Regions from separate parts of the Streptomyces sp. NPDC006335 genome, predicted to be linked through region 1. Evidence: riboswitches for the same ligand, from Rfam matches in the RefSeq annotation. Region 1 holds a riboswitch; the other holds the start of a gene.
The links. A riboswitch is a leader RNA that binds a small molecule or an ion and turns the genes downstream of it on or off. The one in region 1 is predicted to bind glycine.

Region 1 (8,199 bases):
GCCGACCTGCTGGTGATATCGTCCTGCGGGAATTTCTCCAAAACCTCCCTCCAGTATTCAAGAGCGCGGGCGCTCTTCTGCTGCCCATTCTCCGATTGCTCCAGCTGAGCTCGCTCTATTGGCTGCATGGGAGGGGTCGATGACTGGTCGTGTTTCCCGGACAGGTGGGCGTCGAGCGCAGCACTCAGCGCCCTGCAGCCGTGGGCGTCAACTGCCAGGTGGGAGCATCGACATATGATATGCGTGGGAACGTCGGCACAGACCAAAACGGCGAACAAGACCCCGAACTCCGCTTCGGTGTCAAAGCGTTCTCGTTTGAAGTGGCTTATCGCGTCCTGAATGGAAACGCCTATCGTCGACTCTTCGGCCTTGATGATAGGGACCTTCACTGATCCCGCTTTTTCAACCTTTTGATAAGGTTCTCCGTCGGCACGCAACGGAAAGACCGTCCTGAGTGACTCAAATTCCTCGTAGGCCCATTTGATGGTCGCGCAGACCTCACTGAGGGTTTTCCCTGACGGAAGTTTTTGGGCATACACGAACGGTCGGTACTTGAGGCGAGACCCTCGCCAAGTCCTCCGCTGCGGCCACGTGAGGGCGGCAACCGCATCGCGCCTACCTTCAAAGGAAATCGCGATTTCGTCCATTTTGCCCCTATCTGCTCTTCCATCTCGAAGTCACACACCATGGCGCACATCCGCCCTGCACGCCCAAGGTCATTAGTTGTCCCTCATGTCTACGCTGTCAAGGGGAAGGGAACACGCCTGCGATATGCGCAAGGGAACGCACTGACCCTTGTCGAGCAGGTGAAGCGGGAGGCCGTGCGGTTGGAAGCGACCGAGTGAGGGTTTTCACCGGTGCCGCTTAGTAATACCGTGCTCTTGGGCGCACCGGCGGATTGCGGTAAGAAGGCGCGCGGCAGTCCGAGACAGGACTGCCATGTGCCAACGCCGCGAATCGTCAGCGGGTCGTCAAGTAGTTGACAGGTGCAGTGCGTGGATGGCGACGGACAGCGCGGGCGCGGCGGTGGCGCTGCTGTCGAGGAGGGCGTCCGCTGCGGCAAGGTGGAACATTCCGGCCTGTTCGGACACGGTGAGTTCCCGCAATGCGGAGGCGACGTCGTGGGCATGCACCGGGCATCGGATGTCGTCGGTGAATGGGACGCCGTCGCGGGTGCCGGCAACCAGGGCGTGGACGATGCGCGCATGGTACGGATCTGCCCCGCCCGATGATCGATGAGGTGCGCCTGGCGACGGTCGGCGGTCCTGGCGGATCGGAACAGCGATCGAGGGTGCCACGAACCCGCCGGTCAGGACCCGTCCCCTCAGCACTCGATGATGTTCACCGCCAACCCACCCCGCGCCGTCTCCTTGTACTTCACGCTCATGTCCGCCCCGGTGTCCTTCATCGTCTTGATGACCTTGTCGAGGGACACCATGTGCGAACCGTCCCCGCGCAGCGCCATCTTCGCCGCCGTGACCGCCTTCACCGCGGCCATGCCGTTGCGCTCGATGCAGGGGATCTGGACCAGGCCGCCCACCGGGTCGCAGGTCAGGCCCAGGTTGTGCTCCATGCCGATCTCGGCCGCGTTCTCGACCTGTTCGGGGGAGCCGCCGAGGACCTCGGCGAGGGCGCCCGCGGCCATCGAGCAGGCCGAGCCGACCTCGCCCTGGCAGCCGACCTCGGCACCCGAGATGGACGCGTTCTCCTTGAAGAGCATCCCGATGGCGCCCGCGGCGAGCAGGAAGCGGACCACGCCGTCCTCGTCCGCGCCGGGAACGAAGTTCATGTAGTAGTGCAGGACCGCGGGGATGATGCCGGCCGCGCCGTTCGTCGGGGCGGTCACCACCCGGCCGCCGGCCGCGTTCTCCTCGTTGACCGCCATCGCGTACAGCGTGATCCACTCCATGGAGTGGGCCAACGCGTCGCCCTCCGCCCGCAGTTGGCGGGCCGTCATGGCGGCCCGCCGACGCACCCGCAGACCGCCGGGCAGGATGCCCTCCTGCGACATGCCCCGGGACACACAGGCCTGCATCACCCGCCAGATCTCCAGCAGCCCGGCCCGGATCTCGTCCTCGGTGCGCCAGGCCCGCTCGTTCTCCAGCATCAGGGAGGAGATCGACAGGCCGGTCTCCTTGGTCAGGCGCAGCAGCTCGTCACCCGTGCGGAAGGGGTACTTCAGCACCGTGTCGTCGAGCTTGATGCGGTCCTCGCCGACCGCGTCCTCGTCCACGACGAAGCCGCCGCCCACCGAGTAGTACGTCTTCGACAGGAGCTCGGCGCCCGAGGCGTCGTACGCCCACACCGTCATACCGTTCGCGTGGTACGGGAGGGCTTTACGGCGGTGCAGCACCAGGTCGTCGTCGAAGGAGAAGGGGATCTCGTGCTCGCCGAGCAGCCTCAGCAGACCCGCGGCCTTGATCGCCGCCACCCGGTCGTCCGCGCCCTCCACGTCGACCGTACGAGGAGAGGCACCCTCCAGGCCGAGCAGCACCGCCTTCGGGGTGCCGTGGCCGTGGCCGGTCGCGCCGAGGGAGCCGTACAACTCGCAGCGGACCGAGGCGACGGCCGGCAGCAGGTCCTCGTTGCGCAGGCGGCGGGCGAACATGCGGGCCGCGCGCATCGGGCCGACCGTGTGGGAGCTCGACGGGCCGATGCCGATCGAGAACAGGTCGAAGACCGAGATGGCCACGGGAACTCCTTCACAAAGGGTGGGGGCACACGTCGTCGGGTGCCCCCACCGTGGAACTGCTCGAACTACTTGTTCAGGCCGGGGTACAGCGGGTGCTTGTCGGCCAGGGCCTTGACCCGGGCCTTCAGCGACTCCACGTCGTAGGACGGCTTCAGCGCCGAAGCGATCACGTCCGCGACCTCGGCGAAGTCCTCGGCCGTGAAGCCGCGGGTGGCCAGGGCGGGCGTGCCGATCCTGAGGCCCGACGTCACCATCGGCGGGCGCGGGTCGTTCGGGACGGCGTTGCGGTTGACCGTGATGCCGACCTCGTGGAGACGGTCCTCGGCCTGCTTGCCGTCCAGCTCGGACTCGCGCAGGTCGACGAGGATGAGGTGCACGTCGGTGCCGCCGGAGAGCACGTTGACCCCGGCCTCCCGGGCGTCGTCGGCCGTCAGACGCTCGGCGAGGATGCGCGCACCGTCCACCGTACGCCGTTGGCGCTCCTTGAACTCCTCCGAGGCCGCGACCTTGAAGGACACCGCCTTCGCCGCGATCACGTGCTCCAGGGGGCCGCCCTGGAAGCCCGGGAAGACGGAGGAGTTCAGCTTCTTCGCGAACTCCTGCTTGGCGAGGATGATCCCGCCGCGCGGGCCGCCCAGCGTCTTGTGGGTGGTGGAGGTGACCACGTCCGCGTACTCGACGGGGTTCGGGTGCAGCCCCGCGGCCACCAGGCCCGCGAAGTGCGCCATGTCGACCCACAGGTACGCCTCGACCTCGTCGGCGATCCGGCGGAACTCCGCGAAGTCCAGCTGCCGCGGGTAGGCGGACCAGCCCGCGATGATCACCTTGGGCCGGTGCTCCTTGGCGAGCTTCTCCAGCTCGGCCATGTCGACGAGACCCGATTCGTCGACGTGGTAGGCGACGACATTGAACTGCTTGCCGGAGAAGTTCAGCCGCATCCCGTGGGTCAGGTGACCCCCGTGCGCCAGGTCCAGGCCCAGGATCGTGTCGCCGGGCTGGGCCAGCGCGAACAGCGCGGCCTGGTTGGCGGAGGCACCGGAGTGGGGCTGCACGTTGGCGTACTCGGCGCCGAACAGCTCCTTGAGCCGGTCGATCGCGATCTGCTCGGCCACGTCGACGTGCTCGCAACCGCCGTAGTAGCGGCGGCCCGGGTAGCCCTCGGCGTACTTGTTGGTCAGGACCGAGCCCTGCGCCTCCATGACCGCGAGCGGAGCGAAGTTCTCCGAGGCGATCATCTCGAGGGTGGACTGCTGCCGGTCCAGCTCGGCGTCGACCGCGGCGGCGATCTCCGGGTCGAGCTCGTGCAGGGGCGTGTTCAGTGCGGACATCAGGTGCGGACTCCTCAGCCGGCGGAAAAGGCGGTGTACTCGTCGGCGGAGAGCAGGTCGGCCGGCTCCTCCGAGACGCGTACCTTGAACAGCCAGCCGCCCTCGAAGGGGGCGGAGTTCACCAGTGCCGGGTCGCTGACGACGTCCTCGTTGACCTCGGTGACCTCACCGGAGACGGGGGAGTACAGGTCGCTGACCGACTTGGTCGACTCCAGCTCGCCGCAGGTCTCGCCCGCGGTCACCGTGTCACCGACCTCGGGGAGCTGGACGAAGACGACATCGCCGAGCGCGTTGGCCGCGTGCTCCGTGATGCCGACCGTCGAGACGCCGTCCTCGGCGCCCGACAGCCACTCGTGCTCCTTGCTGTAACGCAGCTGCTGGGGGTTGCTCATGGCCTGAATTCTCCTGTACGCGGGGGAGTGCTGATGAAGGGGGGACTGCGGAAGGCGTGCGTGAGCAGCGACTCTGTGCCCAGCATCACTTACGGCGGCTACTTCTGGCGCTTGTAGAACGGCAGCGCCACGACCTCGTACGGCTCGTGGCTGCCCCGGATGTCGACACCGACCCCGGCCGTGCCCGGCGTCGCGTGCGCGGCGTCGACGTACGCCATCGCGATCGGCTTGCCCAGCGTGGGGGAGGGGGCGCCGGAGGTGACCTCGCCGATCACCTCACCGGCCGCGACGACCGCGTACCCGGCACGCGGGACGCGACGCCCCTCGGCGACCAGTCCGACGAGGACGCGCGGGGGGTTCTCGTCGGCCCGGGCGGCGGCCTCCTGAAGCGCCGCGCGGCCCACGAAGTCGCCCTCCTTGTCGAACTTCACGACCCGCCCGAGCCCGGCGTCGAAGGGGGTCAGCTCGCGGGACAGCTCGTGCCCGTAGAGCGGCATGCCCGCCTCCAGGCGCAGCGTGTCCCGGCAGGACAGCCCGCAGGGGACCAGGCCGACGCCCTCGCCGGCCTTGGTCAGCGCCTGCCACAGCTCGACCGCGTGCTCCGGCTTCACGAACAGCTCGAAGCCGTCCTCGCCGGTGTACCCGGTGCGCGCGATCAGCGCGGGCACCCCGGCGACCGTGCCCGGCAGACCGGCGTAGTACTTGAGCCCGTCGAGGTCCGCGTCGGTCACCGACGCGAGGATCCCGGGGGACTTTGGCCCCTGTACGGCGATCAGGGCGTAGGCGTCCCGGTCGTCGCGCACCTCGGCGTCGAAGCCGGCCGCGCGCTCGGTCAGCGCGTCGAGGACGATCTGGGCGTTGGAGGCGTTGGCGACGACCATGAACTCGGTCTCGCCGAGCCGGTAGACGATCAGGTCGTCCAGGATGCCGCCGTCTTCCTGGCAGATCATGGTGTAGCGGGCCCGGCCGACACCGACCGAGGCGATGTTGCCGACGAGGGCGAAGTTCAGCAGCGCGGCGGCCTGCGGCCCGGTCACGGTGATCTCGCCCATGTGGGAGAGGTCGAAGAGCCCGGCCTTCGTGCGCACCGCGTTGTGCTCGTCGCGCTCGGAGCCGTAGCGCAGGGGCATGTCCCAGCCGGCGAAGTCGGTCATCGTGGCGCCGAGGGAGCGGTGCAGGGCGTCGAGCGCGGTGTGCCGGGGTGCAGAACTGGTCATCGGACGTCGTCTCCAGAATCCAAGGCATGACAGGCGAGGGCGTTCCTCCCCATCTGTCATCGGAACCTGAGAGGTTCGCCCTGATCACGAAGTGACCTCGGGCTTGCACCGTGGGTGGGGCCGCCGACGTCGGCGGCCCGCTTTTCAGATGTGCCTCGCCCGCGCGGTAACGGGGCCTGAGAGATTCAAGGGAGGGACTTGCTCCTTCGGCGCCCGGGTACACGTACCCGGGACTCTCCCGCGCGGATTCAAGCGGCCGGTATGCAGTTGGCGCCGACATCATTGCACGCATCGCAGGCCGAGGGCAGGGCAGCGTCCCGCCCTCCCCTTCGTAACCGGCTTGTGGCGGTACGCGTACAGAAACGCGAGAGATCGTCCATTACCTTCTCTTTACGCTCGGTGGGGAGGGGAACCCCGACCCCGGAGGAGGACGATGACGGTGAACAGGACCAGGGCGTACGCGACGACCTCGGGGCTCGCGCTGCCCGAGCAGCCCGCGGCCCCGGCCGTCGAGGCCCGCGGCACCCGCCCGGTCGTCCGGGACCTGCGCGACCGTGCCGGGCGCGGTCCGCACGCCCTGCTCTTCCGCCCGGGGGACCTCGTCGTCATCACCGGTCTGCCCGGCAGCGGCAAGTCCACGCTGATGAAGCGTGCGGTGACGGGGATACGGATCGACTCCCAGGACACCCGCGACCGTTGGGACGCCAAGCTGTCCCGCTTACTGCCGTACGCCGTCTACCGCCCCCTGGTCCGGCTCGCGCACTACGCGGCCCTGCGCCGCGCCCTGCGCTCCGGCGAGGGGGTCGTGGTGCACGACTGCGGGACGCAGGCCTGGGTGCGGGGCTGGCTGGCCCGGGAGGCCCGGCGCCGGGGCGGCACCCTGCACCTGCTGCTGCTCGACGTCACGGCGGACACCGCGCTGGAGGGCCAGCGCGAGCGCGGCCGGGGGGTCTCGCGGTACGCCTTCCTGCGGCACCGGGGGGCGGCCGCCCGACTGATCCGCTCCGTGGAGCGCGGCGATTTGCCCCCGGGCTGCGGCTCGGCGGTGCTGATCGACCGGGACGCGGCGAACGTGCTGCTGCGGATCGGGTTCACCGGCTGAGCCGTGCGGGTTCCCCGGGCCGAGCCACCTGTGTGCCGCACCCGCTAGCCTTTCAGCCACATCAACAGCGGTTCACAGCAGGCGGTCAGACAGATGGACTTCCCGGCGGATCTCCCCGCGGACTTTCCAGGGCAGGCGCACCCGCACCCCCATCCGCACGGCGGATGGCCCGGCAACGAGCTGGAGGAGGTGCTCTCGGCCTCCCTCGGCATGCCCTCGGCGGGCGGCCGGATCATCGAGGTGCTCGGCCGCAGCTTCGTCTGGATCCCCCTGCCGAACGGCGGCGGCCCGCACAGCGGGCCCCTCGACCTGCCCACCCTGGAGATCGAGGGCCAGGCGTTCGTCCCGGTCTTCAGCTCCGAGGAGCAGTTCCGCCAGGTCGTCGGCAGCCATCTGTCGTACACCATCGCCCCGGCGGTCGAGTTCGCCCGCGGGCTGCCCCCGCACGTGGGCATCGCGGTGAACCCCGACGGCGTGGTCGGCGTCCCCCTCCCGCCCGCCGCCGTCGCCGACCTCTGCCGGGTGGGCCGCACCCCGCTGGACGGGCCCAACACCGGTGGCCGGGTCAAGCTCTACGAGCCGGACTGGCAGGACGACCCGGTCGACTTCCTGGCCGCCGCGTCCGCCGAGTTCGAGGCCACGGGGGTGGTCCGCACCGCCCGCCGCTGCCTGGCCGCCATCGAGACCGCCGACCCGGTCATGTTCGTGGGCGTGGAGCTCTCCCAGTGGGAGGGCGACCTGCGCACCCTGCCGATGGACGCCCTCGGCCGGGCCCTGGGACGGACCCCGGTGCCGTGGCCGGTCAACCTGGTCCTGCTGGACGTGGCGGACGACCCGGTGGGCCACTGGATGCGCGGACAGGTACGGCCCTTCTACACGCAGGGCTAGCCCAACCCGCCGAGGGGCGCGGGGCACAACTGCGCGACAAGCAACGGACGCCGCACCCGCCGACGACACACGGGTCCCGAGCTCGTGGGCGCTTAAGCTGGTTTCATACTCGGGGCAACTTCCAAGAAGGGCGATACGACGTGAGCGCCAGCGGCACCGCGACCGGCACGGTCGAGCACATGCTGCGCCAGGTGACCCCCGGGCGCTACGACGCATACGAGGCACTGCTGCGCGCCCTCGCGACCCCGAACAACGGCCAGATCTGGATGCTCCTGTGGCACGGCCAGGCCGGGTCCCCGGACGCCCAGTACGGAAACATGGAGGTCGACGGCTACGGCTACGCCCCCTGTGTGACCTCGGCCCAGGAGCTGAGCGCCAGTGGCTGGAACCGTTCGTACGAAGTGGTCGACGGCATCGACGTGGCCCGCACGCTCTACCCCGACCACTACGGCCTCTGGCTCAACCCGCACGCCCCCGGCGGCGGGGTCGGCATCCCCTGGCTCGACCTGCGCCGCATCGCGACCGGCCTGGAGCGCCAGCCCGCGGGGCCGCTCAGGCTGTCGGAACCCGGCATCGAGGT
Region 2 (8,199 bases), on a different contig from region 1:
GGCCGGGATCCACACGGTCGACGAGATCGTCGAGGCGGGGGAGGACGAGCTCGTACGGCTGCTCGGAAAGGCGCACGGGCACGGGCTGTACGCCATGGCGCTGGCGCGGGACGAGCGGGCCGTGGTGGCGGAGCGGGAGGCGAAGTCGGTGTCGGTGGAGGACACCTACGACGTGGACATCCACGACCGGGTCCGAGTGGGGCTCGAGGTGCAGCGGCTGGCGGACCGGTGTGTGCGGAGGTTGCGGGAGGCCGGGTTGTCGGGGCGGACGATCGTGCTGAAGGTGCGGCGGTACGACTTCTCCACGTTGACGCGGTCCGAGACGCTGCGGGGGCCCACGGATGATCCCGCCGTGGTGCGGGAGGCCGCGTTGCGGTTGCTGGAGGGGGTGGACTCCACGGGCGGTGTGCGGTTGTTGGGGGTGGGGGTTTCCGGGCTTGCCGACTTCACTCAGGAGGATCTGTTCGCCCAGGCCGCGGGGGTGGGGGCGGACCATGCCGTCGAGGAGGTGGCCGATGACGTCCCTGTTGCGGCGGAACGGGATGTGGTCGTCGAGCGGCGGTGGGTCGCGGGGCATGACGTGCGGCATGCCGAGTACGGGCACGGGTGGGTGCAGGGGAGTGGGCTGGGGCGGGTGACCGTGCGGTTCGAGACGCCGGATTCGGAGCCGGGGCGGGTGCGGACGTTTCTTGTCGATGACCCTGCGCTGGAGGTGGCTGAGCCGTTGCCGTTGGTTGAGGTGATGGGTTCCCACAGCACCACCCGTGACGGATTCCACCCGTGACGGATTCGTTGTCGGATGCGGGTGGCTCCTGTAGGGGTTGAGCGCCGTCGGCGGGAGGCGGGGCCGTGGTGGGTGGTGGGTGGTGGCGTTGTGGCGGGGCTCGGTGGGGTGCCGGACGGTTGGGGTGGTGGGGCGGCTGGGACGGGTGGGCTGCGAGGCGTGGGGGACGTTCGGCGGGTTGGTGGGGGGCGAGGTGTGTAGGACGTCAGCGGGGCGTAGACCTCCGGCGGGGGTGGTGAGGGTCGTTGGCGGGGCGCCGTGGAGCGTGGGAGGGGCGAGGGGGAGCGGGCGCGCGAGTGGCGGGGGCGTGGCTGTGGCGCCGGTCGGCCGACTGGGTTGCAGGGAGCCCCGTGGGTCGGCGTGGGTGTGGTTGCGGGCGGAGGGGCGCGGGGGTGCTGGCTGTGTCGCCGACTTCGGCCGCGTTGTGGGGCCGACGGGGGTGGAGGGCGTGGCGCGGGGTGGTGGCTGTGTTGCCGGGTTCGGCGCCGTTGTAGGGCCGACGGTATGTAGGGCCCGAGCGTGCTGGTCGGGGCGTCGGCTTCGGTTCCGTTGGGGGCGGCGGTGTTGCGGGCGTAGGGCGCGGGGGAGGTCAGGCCTCCACGTCCTCCGTGCCTGCCAGCTTGCCGAAGTCGCGGTCCGGGAAGGTGGGGGGTGCCGCCACGTCGAGGCCGTAGTGGTGGTAGAGCTGGAGTTCCTGGTCGGGGGAGAGGTGGCGGCCCACGCCGAAGTCGGGGGCTTCCTTGATGAGGGTGCGGTCGAAGGGGACGTGCAGCGAGCCGTCGACCAGTTCGCTGGGCTCCAGGGGGACGAAGGCGTCGCGGGAGAAGAGGCCGGTGCGTATGGCGGCCCATTCCGGTACGCCCGTCGCGTCGTCGAGGTAGACCTCGTCGACGGTGCCGATCTTGGTGCCGTTGCGGTCGAACGCCTTGCGGCCGATCAGGTTGCGCGGATCGATGTCGGTCTGCACGTGCCCTCCACTTGGTCGCAACTCATCCGAAGCGGTCGTAAGCACTACGAAAGAGCACATCGGGGTGTGCGGCCACTCGAAGACTCGTGCGGGGACCTCGCTGGTAGGCTTGCGAACGGCTGCTGACCCCGTGCGGGAGAGTCCTCCAGACACCATCGGAGGCGCCGAAGGAGCAAATCCTCCCCGGAATCTCTCAGGCTCACGTACCGCACGGACGAGGTCACTCTGGAAAGCAGGGCGGGTGTCGACGGCTTCCGCTCTCACCGACGGTGAAAGCCGGTGGCCTTCGGGCGGCCGGTGAAGCTCTCAGGTCGAGATGACAGAGGGGGAGGCCGTCGGGGTACCCGTGCCGGGGTACCCCTCGAAGGTCGCGTCAGACCAGGAGGCCTCCGCAATGACCGCCCACCGCATTCCGCTCTCCGAGCTCGAACAGGGCATTCCCTTCGAGCAGCGTCACATCGGCCCTGATCACGAGGCTTGCGCCAAGATGCTCGCGCAGGTCGGCTACGGCTCGCTGGACGAGCTCACCGCCGCCGCGGTGCCGGATGTGATCAAGAACGCCGATGCGCTGGACCTGCCCGGTGCGCGCACCGAGGCCGAGGTGCTGGCCGAGCTGCGGTCGCTGGCCGACCGGAACCAGGTGCTCGACTCCATGATCGGGCTCGGGTACTACGGCACCTTCACCCCGCCCGTCATCCTGCGCAACGTCATGGAGAACCCGGCCTGGTACACGGCCTACACGCCGTACCAGCCGGAGATCTCGCAGGGGCGGCTCGAGGCCCTTCTCAACTTCCAGACCGTGGTCGCGGACCTCACCGGGCTGCCGACCTCCGGTGCCTCGCTGCTCGACGAGGGGACCGCGGCGGCCGAGGCCATGGCGCTGTCCCGTCGGATGGGGAAGAACAAGAAGGGGCTCTTCCTCGTCGACGCCGACGCGCTGCCGCAGACCATCGCCGTGATCGAGACCCGTGCCGAGCCGACCGGCCTCGAGGTCGTGGTCGCCGACCTCAGCGACGGGATCCCGGCCGAGGTCGCCGGGCGTGAGATCAACGGAGTGCTCGTCCAGTACCCCGGCGCCTCCGGTGTCGTGCGGGACATCAAGCCGCTCATCGACCAGGCCCACGAGCTCGGCGCGCTCGTGACCGTCGCCGCCGACCTGCTCGCGCTGACCCTGCTGAAGTCACCGGGCGAGCTCGGGGCGGACATCGCGGTCGGGACCACGCAGCGGTTCGGCGTGCCGATGGGCTTCGGCGGGCCGCACGCCGGATACATGGCCGTCCAGGAGAAGTTCGCCAGGAGCCTGCCCGGGCGGCTCGTGGGCGTGTCCGTGGACGCCGACGGCAACAAGGCCTACCGGCTCGCGCTGCAGACGCGTGAGCAGCACATCCGCCGGGAGAAGGCGACCAGCAACATCTGCACCGCGCAGGTGCTGCTCGCGGTCATGGCCGGGATGTACGCCGTCTACCACGGGCCCGAGGGGCTCAAGGGCATCGCGCGGCGGACGCACCGGTACGCCAACCTCCTCGCGGCGGGGCTCCGCGCCGGCGGGGTCGAGGTCGTGCACGGCGCCTACTTCGACACGCTCACCGTGCGGGTGCCGGCGAAGGCCGCCGAGATCGTCTCCGCGGCGCGGCGCAACGGCGTCAACCTGCACCTCGTCGACGCCGACCACGTGTCCTTCGCGTGCGACGAGACCACCGCGCGGGCCCAGGTGGCCGCCGTGTGGAACGCCTTCGGGGTCGAGGCCGACATCGAGGCGCTGGACGCGGCCACCGAGGAGGCGCTGCCGGACGCGCTGCTGCGCGACGACGACTTCCTCACCCACCCCGTCTTCCACCAGCACCGCTCCGAGACCGCGATGCTGCGCTACCTGCGCCGGCTCGCCGACCGCGACTACGCGCTCGACCGCGGCATGATCCCGCTGGGCTCCTGCACCATGAAGCTCAACGCGACCACCGAGATGGAGCCGGTCACCTGGCCCGAGTTCGGGCAGCTGCACCCCTTCGCGCCCGCCGAGCAGGCGCGGGGCTATCTGTCGCTGATCCGGGAGCTGGAGGAGCGGCTCGCCGAGGTCACCGGGTACGACAAGGTGTCGCTCCAGCCCAACGCCGGTTCGCAGGGTGAGCTGGCCGGGTTGCTCGCCGTACGCGGGTATCACCGGGCGAACGGTGACGAGCAGCGGACCGTGTGTCTGATCCCGTCGTCCGCGCACGGGACCAACGCCGCCAGCGCCGTGATGGCGGGCATGAAGGTCGTCGTCGTGAAGACCGCCGGGGACGGCGAGATCGACGTCGAGGACCTGCGCGCCAAGATCGAACAGTACCGTGACGAGCTGTCCGTGCTGATGATCACCTATCCGTCGACGCACGGTGTGTTCGAGGAGCACGTCGCCGACATCTGCGCGCAGGTGCACGAGGCCGGCGGACAGGTGTACGTCGACGGGGCCAACCTCAACGCGCTGGTGGGACTGGCCAAGCCGGGGCACTTCGGCGGTGACGTCTCGCACCTGAACCTGCACAAGACCTTCTGCATTCCGCATGGTGGGGGTGGTCCTGGTGTCGGGCCGGTCGGCGTACGGGCGCACCTGGCGCCGTATCTGCCGAACCATCCGATGCAGCCCGAGGCCGGTCCTGACACGGGCGTGGGCCCGATCTCGGCCGCGCCCTGGGGTTCCGCGGGCATCCTGCCGATCTCCTGGGCGTACGTCCGGCTCATGGGCGGTGAGGGGCTCAAGCGGGCCACGCAGGTGGCGGTGCTCTCCGCCAACTACATCGCCAAGCGGCTGGAGCCGCACTACCCCGTGCTCTACACCGGCCCCGGCGGGCTGGTCGCGCACGAGTGCATCATCGACCTGCGGCCGCTGACCAAGGCGACCGGGGTGAGCGTCGACGACGTGGCCAAGCGGCTCATCGACTACGGCTTCCACGCGCCGACCATGTCGTTCCCGGTGGCAGGGACGCTGATGATCGAGCCGACCGAGTCCGAGGACCTGAGCGAACTCGACCGGTTCTGCGAGGCGATGATCGCCATTCGCGGGGAGATCGAGAAGGTCGGCACCGGGGAGTGGGACGCGGACGACAACCCGCTGCGGAACGCTCCGCACACCGCCGGGGCGCTCGGCGGTGAGTGGGAGCACGCGTACACGCGCGAGGAGGCCGTCTTCCCGGGCGGTGTCTCGGTCGCGGACAAGTACTGGCCGCCGGTGCGGCGGATCGACCAGGCCTACGGTGACCGGAACCTGGTGTGTTCCTGCCCGCCGTTGGACGCGTACGACGACTGACCTGACGTGAGGAGGGCCCCGCTTCGGCGGGGCCCTTTTTCATTGCGTTTCGTTGCGCCGGGAATTGTTCGCTCGGGGGAAGGTCGCGGTTGCGCGCGGGTCAGCCGGTGTGGACGCGGGGGCGGCGGGCGCGGTCAGGTTCCGCCTCGCGGAGGACCTCTCGGGTGACGGGGGCGACCTCGCCCTGGCCGAAGAGGAAGAAGCGCAGGAAGTGGTGGAAGGGGCTGCCCTCGGTCCACTCGAAGTAGATGTGGGGGGTGCAGCCGGTGATGTCGCGGACGTGCAGGAGGAGCGCGGCCAGGGCGTTCGGGATGGAGGAGGACTCCAGCGTCAGGACGCGGTAGCGCCCGTGGAGTACCTCGCCGCGGACGGTCAGGCTCGCCTCGAACTCGGAGGGGTCCAGGACGGTGACCTCGACGAAGACGAAGTCCTCACCGGGGATGTCGTTGTCGGCGCGGATCTGTTCGATCTTGTCGCGGTATTCGGCCTGGTCGCGCTGGTCGGGTTCGTTGGCGATGAAGCGGATCTTGCGGCTGGCGATGTCCCGGATGAAACGTTCCGCCATGTCGTCGAGGCGCACGCTGGTCACGCGCAGCTCGAAGGCGCGGGCCAGCCGGGAGAGGAGGGAGACGAGGATGATGCCGGCGATGAAGCAGGCACCGATCTTGACGCCGTCGGGGCGCTCGATGACGTTCGCGACGGTGACGTAGAGGAACACCGCGGAGATGACCGCGAAGGCGATCGTCCAGCCCCGCTGGCCGGCCTTGCGGGCGGCGATGGTCACCGCGATCGCGGCCGAGCTGATGAGGACCAGGACGCCGGTGGCGTAGGCGCCGCCCTGGGCGTCGACGTCGGCGTCGAAGATCCAGGTGACCAGGAAGCCGATGAGGGTGAAGACGATGACCATGGGGCGTACCGCGCGGGCCCAGTGCGGGGCCATGCCGTAGCGGGGCAGGTAGCGGGGCATCAGGTTGAGGAGCCCTGCCATCGCGGAGGCGCCGGCGAACCACAGGATGGCGATGGTCGAGATGTCGTAGACCGTGCCGAAGACGCCGCCCAGGTAGTCGTGCGCCAGGTACGCGAGTGCGCGGCCGTTGGCCGGGCCGCCGGACTCGAAGTCCTTCTCCGGGATCAGGAGGGTGGTGATGAAGCTGGTGGCGATCAGGAAGACGCTCATGATCAGGGCGGCGGCGGTGAGCAGCTTCTTGGTGTCGCGGATGCGGCCGACGGGACGTTCCTCGGTGTCGCCCGGGTCGCCCTTGACGTGTGGCATGACGGCGACGCCGGTCTCGAAGCCGGACAGGCCGAGGGCGAGCTTGGGGAAGACGAGCAGGGCCACTCCGACCATGGCGAAGACGTTGCCGTGCTCGGCGGTCAGGGCGTTCGACCAGTCGGTGACGACATGGCCCGCGGTGACGACGTGCCACAGGCCGACGATCACGACGACCACGTTGAGGGTCAGGTAGACGCCGACCAGGGCGACCGCGACGCCGACGGCCTCCAGGAAGCCCTTGAGGAAGACCGCGCCGAGCAGGGCGACCAGGACGAGGGTGATCAGCATCTGCCGGCCGTGCAGGGCGCCGGTGAGGTGGGGGTTCTCGACCAGGTGGGTGGAGGCGTCGGCGGCGGAGAGGGTGATGGTGATCAGGAAGTCGGTCGCGGCGAAGCCGAGCAGGGTCAGGACAAAGAGTTTGCCCTGCCAGAAGGACAGGAGGCGTTCCAGCATGGCGATGGAGCCCTCGCCGTGGGGGCTTTCCTCGGCCACGCGGCGGTAGACGGGCAGCGCGCCGGCCAGGGTGACCAGGACGAGCACGATGGTGGCGACGGGGGAGAGCAGGCCGGCCGCGAGGGCGGCGATGCCCGGCTGGTAGCCGAGGGTGGAGAAGTAGTCGACACCGGTCAGGCACATCACCCGGTACCAGGGCTGCCCCTGGTGCGGGGGTTCGGGTTCGGCGTGCGGGCCCACGTGGCCGCCGTCCTTGCCCATGTCCGACAGGCCCTCCAGCATCCAGGAGCGCAGACGACTCGGGGGAGGGTGCTCGGTGGTGGCCATCGGGTGGTGCTCCTCGGTGCGGCACGGCTCGGATCGGGCCGCCTGTCCGACGGCGGGATCAGCGTAAGCGGAGAGTGACGCCAGGGCCTGTGGATGGCGGGGGCGGAGGCGTCAAACTTCCGTTAAGACTCGGGCTGGGGGCGTCGGCGGGGGTGACGGGGCAGCTTGAAGGGCCGTGCGGCTTAGTTCGAGGCGTTCGGGGCCGTACGCCGGGACGGACACGCAGCGTCATGTCGCGGCCGTCATGTCACGGCCGGGGCGTGACGGGGGCGTGGGCGGGAGGGGGCCCGTCCGTGAGGCGTGAGACGGGCTGCGGGAAGCCGGTGCTCCGAACTGCGGGAAGCAGGGGCTCCCGAGCCGCCGGATGGACATTTCCGAGTCTGCGTCGCGCAGTCGGAGAGGGAGGCATACAGGGACGGGCCACCCAGCAGGAGGGGGACGACGTCATCGGAGGGCTGCCGGGCCTGCCTCCGGACGGCCTGATGCGCCGGGTGCTCCACCGGTTGCGGCCGGAACCCGCCGTGCTGGCGGCGGTACGGCGGGCCCGTGCGCGGGGTGTGCGGACCGCGATGCTGTCCAACTCCTTCGGCCTGGGGCCCTGCAACGTCTACCGGGACCTCGATGTGCTCGGCCTCTTCGACGTCGTGGTGCTGTCGGAGTTGGAGGGGCTGCGCAAACCCGCGTCCGATATCTACCGACGTACCTGTCGGCGGCTCGGCCTCACCGCCGAGCACCTGCTCTTCGTGGACGACCACGAGGTGAACCTGGCCCCCGCCGAGAAGCCGGTGATGGCGACGCTGCTGCACACGGACGCGGACGCCACCGGCCGGTCACCTCGACGCGCTGTTCGGCCCGCGAAAGGAGCCGACCTCGCGGATGAGGTGGCGGTGCGGCCCCGACGCCCGGGCCGAAGTGGGGCGGTCCGTGCGGAATCTCCGCGCGGACCGCTTCGTAATGTTCGTCGATGCTGCCGAATGTTTCGTCGGTCCAAGGGGTCTGGCGGGCAGGACGGTGCCGCGACCTGGCCAGGGGAAGTCGCCCCCGATCTCGTGTGCCGCGGACGCGTCCCCCCGCCCGATCAACTGCCCGGCGTGTGACCGACACGCGTCTCGTGT

Region 2: it holds a riboswitch for glycine, as region 1 does, so the genes downstream of both, gcvP (aminomethyl-transferring glycine dehydrogenase) here and gcvT (glycine cleavage system aminomethyltransferase GcvT) in region 1, are expected to answer to the same signal.

Annotation. Positions count from the first base shown of each region.
Region 1 covers NZ_JBEXQX010000008.1:333,555-341,753, reverse strand. Annotated here, with positions in the region: gene ABZ098_RS24055 (condensation domain-containing protein) at 1-647, opposite strand, end outside; gene ABZ098_RS24050 (hypothetical protein) at 972-1,133, opposite strand; gene ABZ098_RS24045 (L-serine ammonia-lyase) at 1,325-2,692, opposite strand; gene glyA (serine hydroxymethyltransferase) at 2,758-4,020, opposite strand; gene gcvH (glycine cleavage system protein GcvH) at 4,035-4,412, opposite strand; gene gcvT (glycine cleavage system aminomethyltransferase GcvT) at 4,511-5,629, opposite strand; glycine riboswitch at 5,784-5,880, opposite strand; gene ABZ098_RS24025 (AAA family ATPase) at 6,063-6,731, shown strand; gene ABZ098_RS24020 (enhanced serine sensitivity protein SseB) at 6,825-7,619, shown strand; gene ABZ098_RS24015 (enhanced serine sensitivity protein SseB C-terminal domain-containing protein) at 7,760-8,199, shown strand, end outside.
Region 2 covers NZ_JBEXQX010000015.1:212,089-220,287, reverse strand. Annotated here, with positions in the region: gene ABZ098_RS33580 (DNA polymerase IV) at 1-784, shown strand, start outside; gene ABZ098_RS33575 (PRC-barrel domain-containing protein) at 1,374-1,751, opposite strand; glycine riboswitch at 1,875-1,970, shown strand; gene gcvP (aminomethyl-transferring glycine dehydrogenase) at 2,146-5,031, shown strand; gene ABZ098_RS33565 (amino acid transporter) at 5,132-7,084, opposite strand; gene ABZ098_RS33560 (HAD-IA family hydrolase) at 7,567-8,181, shown strand.